Regions from separate parts of the Brevibacillus sp. BC25 genome, predicted to be linked through region 1. Evidence: riboswitches for the same ligand, from Rfam matches in the RefSeq annotation. Region 1 holds a riboswitch; the other holds the start of a gene.
The links. Region 1 has a riboswitch for cobalamin ahead of metE (5-methyltetrahydropteroyltriglutamate--homocysteine S-methyltransferase). Riboswitches for the same ligand answer to the same signal wherever they lie in the genome.
Positions count from the first base shown of each region.

Region 2: it holds a riboswitch for cobalamin, as region 1 does, so the genes downstream of both, cobO (cob(I)yrinic acid a,c-diamide adenosyltransferase) here and metE (5-methyltetrahydropteroyltriglutamate--homocysteine S-methyltransferase) in region 1, are expected to answer to the same signal.

Region 1 covers NZ_AKIX01000102.1:8,212-11,332, reverse strand. The annotation lists gene metE (5-methyltetrahydropteroyltriglutamate--homocysteine S-methyltransferase) at 1-1,337, opposite strand, end outside; cobalamin riboswitch at 1,482-1,681, opposite strand; gene nrdF (class 1b ribonucleoside-diphosphate reductase subunit beta) at 1,768-2,718, opposite strand; gene nrdE (class 1b ribonucleoside-diphosphate reductase subunit alpha) at 2,774-3,121, opposite strand, start outside.
Region 2 covers NZ_AKIX01000005.1:12,159-15,279, reverse strand. The annotation lists gene PMI05_RS00645 (TerD family protein) at 1-356, shown strand, start outside; gene PMI05_RS00640 (M15 family metallopeptidase) at 428-1,120, opposite strand; cobalamin riboswitch at 1,304-1,520, shown strand; gene PMI05_RS30610 (hypothetical protein) at 1,477-1,674, shown strand; gene cobO (cob(I)yrinic acid a,c-diamide adenosyltransferase) at 1,685-2,233, shown strand; gene cobD (threonine-phosphate decarboxylase CobD) at 2,230-3,121, shown strand, end outside.

The DNA of each region.
Region 1 (3,121 bases):
GCTTGGCGAACCTCCGCCGTCTGCGGGAAGCTTCCGATTGTTGTAGTTGGCAACAGTGGCAGCTTCCACGTATTTTGTTGAATCTCTCGACGTTCGAGATAAGGAACACTTCGTTCAAGTTTTGCAGCAGCTATTTGACGTAAAGCATTCTGCACTTCTCGACGATTCCTCGCTGGAGATAATGCCAGCTTCAGCAAGTCCGCTTCATTTTGGGCGATCTCTTTCGAAATGACATACTTACCATATCGGAATCCTTGGACTAAGAGCTGTACTTCTCCCAGTTTTTCGTCGGCAAACGCCAATACAGGCATGACTTCCACTGGCAAGTCGCTCTCTGCTTCAACCGTTACAGGTACGTGCAACAAACTACTGGACGGCTGCAGCCACAGCTTTTCGAGCGGAACGATCTCGGAAATTTCTTTGATCAGCTCCCACTTCTCCTCAATGGACGCACGCCATATGTTTCGACCGTCGATGATTCCCGCTCCGAGAATCTTGTCTGCTGGAAACCCGTGTTTTTTCAGATTGGTCAGATTGCGCATCGCTCCGTGTACAAAATCAAGACCAATTCCTTTTACCGGTAAGGAAATCAGCTCCTCGTACCAATCCACCGCTTCAAAATAGGTTTGCAGCATGCACTGTAGATGTGGTAGTGCTTGACCGATTTGCGCATAGATACGTTTGATGATGGCGCGATCATGCTCCGATACATCCAGTGCAAATGCAGGCTCATCGATTTGCACCCATTCCACGCCGTGCAGCTCCAACTCGCGGAGAACGTCTATGTAAAGCGGAACGAGTTGATCCACGACGATTTCAAATTCGTTTTTCTCATACCCTTTGGACAATTTGACAAACGTATACGGGCCTACAATGACGGGCTTTCCGATGATGCCAAACTTTTCTTTAGCCTCCAAGTATGCCTGGAGAGGCTTGTTCTCGGTTATGGCTGGTTGTCGTTCACCAAACTCCGGGACGATATAATGGTAGTTCGTGTTAAACCATTTCGTCATTTCGCTGGCGACAGCTTCCTTCGAACCACGAGCCATGGCAAAGTATGTGGCTAATGAAACCGGGCCTCTCTCGTATTCATAACGCATGGGGACCATCCCAAACATCACAGCCATATCCAGCATGTGATCGTAGTGCGTAAAGTCACCCACAGGGATCAGCTCGACCCCTTTTTCCTGCTGACGCAACAGGTTTTGGTGACGGATTTGCTCCATTTGCTGTACCAGGCTTGCCTCATCGATAGTGCCTGCCCAAAATGCTTCCAATGCCTTTTTCCACTCGCGGTTCTTCCCGATCCGTGGATATCCCAAATTGCTGCTTTTCATGAGCTTCCTCTCCATTCTTTATTCGATCTTGACTTGAATCCGCCCAATAAAAAAGGCATCTCCAACGATCAAAAAGAACGTTAGAAATGCCAAATAAGCACTGAGATCACAGCATCCTAACACCTCCCTATCTCCCGTAGGTTAAGCAGTGTCGTCGAAACAGGCAGGTCTCCTGACTTTGGGATCATCATCTGCACATGCCTTCCCAATCCGTTTGGATCAGTGGCTGATAAATGTGCCGACTCCCCTCATACAGTGGCGGGACCGTGTCGGATTCTCACCGACTTCCCTTTTCATCCTTGGTCGATCTTGATCACCAAAGAACCTGTTCCCACTCCTATGAAATTATCGTGGTTCTGTGAAGTGCCCCAGTTAACTAGCAGGGCAGCATACTGTTCATACAGTAACACATATTCCATTTTTTGTCATACTAAAATGTAAAATCATCATCGGTCAACGGCTCTACGTTTAGCGTGCGGACATAACCATTTCCTTTTTTCGAGAAGAAGTCATGCTGCTTCGTCTGCGTGCGAATGCCGTTCAGTACGATCGGGTTCACTTCTTCCTCCGGGAATAGCGGGTCCAGTCCCAGATTCATCAAAGCCTTGTTCGCATTGTAGCGCACGTACACATGAACTTCGTCAGCCAATCCGATTTCCGTATACAACGAAGTCGTATAAGCCTCCTCATTTTCTTGCAGCTCATGCAAAAGAGCATACAGCTCCTCTTTTGCTGCGGTCTGCTCGACCACACTCAGACCTTGATATACTTCTTGCGCGAGAACGCCGACATAGAGTCCGTGGATGCTCTCGTCGCGAACAATCAGATCGATAATTTCCCCGCTGCTTGTCATCTTGCCTTGCCCCGCCAAATAGAGCGGATAGAAGAATCCGCTGTAAAACAGATAGCTTTCCAGGAAGACGGACGCTACCATCGCCATGTACAAGTCTTTTGGTTTCTCAATTTCTTGATAGCGTTTCGAGATGAGGGCCGCTTTCTTTTGCAGATGTGGATTGTTTTCTACCCACGAAAAAATACCGTCAATCTCTTCAGTCGATGCCAGCGTTGTAAAAATACTGCTGTACGATTTGGCATGGATTTGCTCCATCATGCCCATGAAGGCGAGAACCGCTTTTCTTTGCAGTCCATCGACATGCTCCATGATCTTCGGCATTCCTACTCCACCCTGAACCGTATCCAGCAAGGTGAGACCGCCCAATACTTTTTTATACGTATCCCGTTCAGTCGCACTGAGCTCCATCCAGGCCATCTTGTCATCTGACAGCGGAATCTCATCATCCGTCCAGAACTGCATGATGTTTTGATTCCAAAACGTCATCGTAAAATCGTCGTCCGGCCTGTTCCAATTGACTGCTTTCATATGGCGTTCCTCTTCTCTATTTGCTTGATGCTTTTCCTTTTATAAATCGAGTTCACTAAACAGCGCAGCTAATGCACTCTTCTACAGTCAAATGTTTCGTACGCGTATAATAGAGTGACTTCAGACCTTTTTTCGCTGCGTAAATGTAATAGCGAGCCAGTTCTCTGGTTGAAATATTGCTGTTTACGTGCAGCACAGTCGAAATTCCTTGGTCGATGTGCTCTTGAATTTCGGCAATCAGATCAATCACTTTGAATTGATCGATCACATACGCGGATTTGTAGTAAAAATAGTTTTCCTGCGACAAGTACGGCATCGGGTAATACGTCGTCGAGTTGGCATATGTTCTCGTTTCGATATGCTCAACGATTGGCATCACGCTAGAAGTCGCATTCTGAATGTA
Region 2 (3,121 bases), on a different contig from region 1:
GGGGAATTTTCGAGCCGCAGACGGTACAGGACAAGATTGACCTCGCCGCAAACACGCGGATTTGTATCCCGGTCATTCTTGATCTCGTGGAAAGAAAAGTGATTTGGACGGATATCGCCCTGAATTCCGATCCGTGGTTTGCCAACAATGTGGAGTCCAATGCCGGAGGGGTGGAGCTGATGGGAAGAGCGCTCACCTCGTTGGTGAAGCCTACCCTGCATGAGTTGTTCATGCTTCATGCACAGGCGAGAGGGACGCTGACTGATCAAGCTGAGGAGGCAGATACGGTATTTTCCTTAGAGGAAGGAATTACGCCGTTTGATACGGAGATTATCATGGCGGATTTTATGCAATGATTGTTTCATAAAGGAAAAAGCAAGACCGTCAGGCAGTATGCACTGACGGTCTTTTTCATGGATGTTATTTCTTACATCGACAAAACCCCGCCATAGATCGGCTCCTGCTGCGTTTTTTGTCCCCAGGTACGCGTCCCATACTCGAAATGCCACCATTCTTTCGGATAGTTGACGAATCCGGCGGCGGTCATCAAATGATAGAGCAGTCGGCGATTGTCTCGAATCTCGATGTCTTTTTGTGTAGGCTGTACGAGTTCTTCATAATGGCGAGTTGCAGCCCTTACACTGAAATCATCGAAGGCTGTCCCCATCTCCAGCCAGCCATCAGGTCCTGCGATAGTCAGATCGACTGCGCCACCGGATAGGTGAGGGGACGGCTTGGAGAGGTCTGTTGTTGGATAAGCGACGAATTTGCTCAATTCTTCGGTGAGCGCGGGTCCTTCCTGCCAGCCTTGTGAAAGCAAGGCTTCACGGAAACGTTCATACAAAGATGCCTGTACCTCGAATGAGCGCCAGCCGTCCAACACGACGAGCTTGTAGCCAACAGGCAGTTGCGCGGCTGCCGTGGCGAGCTTGCGTGCTGCCCCTTCTCGCAAAAAGGCTTCTGGCTGTGTTCCGGCATAGCCCTCGTGGTAGTAGGCTGGATAGACTGTGATTTGTTCACAAAGGGAAGAGAGTGGGATCATCGGTTCGCCACATTCATTGATCGGCAGTGGGCTGGGCAGGATCATGTCTGGTATTTTTGGAATCGGAGGAAATAGCATGACTGCACACCACTTTCGATTGTTTTGCCAATAGGGTAACGAAAATTTTCAAGTAAGTAAATGGTGATTATCTTAAATTTTCTGCCAATAGACACCTGCAAGGAATCGGCAGCTTTTGCTTGAATCCTCGGTAGCTTTTGCTATTATTAAAGCAAGTGTTTGTCAACGAAACGAATGACATATACATATGGAAGAGAAACAGGTCCTTGTTTTTGCGAAACCGATTCGCAGGAGCAAGGTTAAAAGGGAAGTTTGGTGAAAAGCCAACGCGGTCCCGCCACTGTAAGAGAGTAGCTGTTCTTCAAGGCACCATGCCATCCACTGCCCATCCGGGAGCGGGAAGGAGAAGAAGAGCGATGATCCTCGAGCCAGGAGACCTGCCTGTTTTTATGTTTACACTGATTTCCTTCGGGTCAAAGGAAGAGGTGAGGATTGTTGCTTTCGGCTATCCGCGCTTTGTTTTTCCTTACGTACTGGGGAAAACAGAGCGCTTTTTTTGTTGGCTTCGGAAAGTATTTGGAGGAAACAGCGGAGTTAAATACGTCACTTTTTGAGGTGGTCACGATGGAGAAAAACGATAAGAAGCGGGGCTTGACCCTCGTTTACACAGGAGACGGCAAAGGAAAAACGACGGCAGCAGTCGGATTGGCTGTGCGGGCGACAGGGCGCGGAAAAAAGGTGCTGATGGTTCAATTCATCAAGTCGCCGGAGCGTACATACGGAGAAAAGATTATTTTCGATAAATTGGGCATTGAAATTGTGCAAAAGGGCGTTGGCTTCACATGGACGAAGACACCGGAGGAGCATCGTCAGGCATTGAAAGAAGCTTGGGCGTTTGCCAGCGAAAAGCTATCTTCCGGAGCGTACGATGTCGTCATTCTGGATGAGCTGAATAATGCATTGGCGATTGACCGCTTCCCGATTGACGATGTGTTGCCATTGTCCGATGTATTGGAAGCGATTCAAAACAGGCCAAGTCATATCCACCTCGTGATTACGGGACGGGCAGCAAAGCAGGAGATTTTGGACATCGCAGATTTGGTGACAGAGATGAAGCCAATCAAGCATTACTACGATGAAGGGATTCCAGCTGTGCTGGGGGTAGAGTTTTGACAAGCGCAGGTGTAATAGAAACGTACGGTCATGGTGGAGACTTGCTGACCGCAGCGCAGCGCTTTGGTCGAGAGCCAGAGCAGTTTCTGGATTACAGTGCCAATATTAATCCGCTGGGGATGCCAGCAAGCGTTCGTGAGATGCTACTGGCTTCGCTAGCTGTTGTAGCGCATTACCCAGACCCTGGACATCGTGTGTTTCGTCATGCATTGGCAAAACGGCTGCAAGTGCCGGAGGAATGGTTGCTGCCTGCCAATGGTGCAGCGGAGGCAATGGCATTAGCCATACTCGGTCTTTCGCCGCAAACGGTAGGCGTGGTATATCCTTGCTTTTCGGAATACGCGCAACTTTCCGAGCAGTATGGTGCCCATGTCATTGGCTGCTTCGGGAAGGAAGCGAACGGGTACAAGCCCGATCCTGTAGAGCTGCACACTCTTTTTACCCAGTCTGATCTCGTATTTGTCGGGTCGCCAAACAATCCGACCGGAATCCTGTATCAACCGGATGAGCTGCGCCAAATGGCGGAATGGACGAATGAGACCAATACGTGGCTCATCGTGGATGAGGCTTTTCTCGATTTTGTGGAGGAAGAGCGGCAGTATACATTGGCGACGCAGCTGGAGCGCTTTCCCCGTGTGATTTTGATGCGTTCGATGACGAAAATGTACGCGATCCCGGGATTGCGCCTGGGTTATGCGATTGCGCATCCAGATGTCATTGCGAAGATGCGCCAGAAGCAAGTGAGCTGGAGCGTGAATGCACTAGCCCTTTTAGCTGGAGAACTGTGCTTGCAGGAGCAGGCATACGAGGAACAGACGCGCAGGCTCATAAAAGCAGAACGTGCGTATTTGACTGATTGCATCCGTAGTGAGTTGGGCTGGCAGTTAT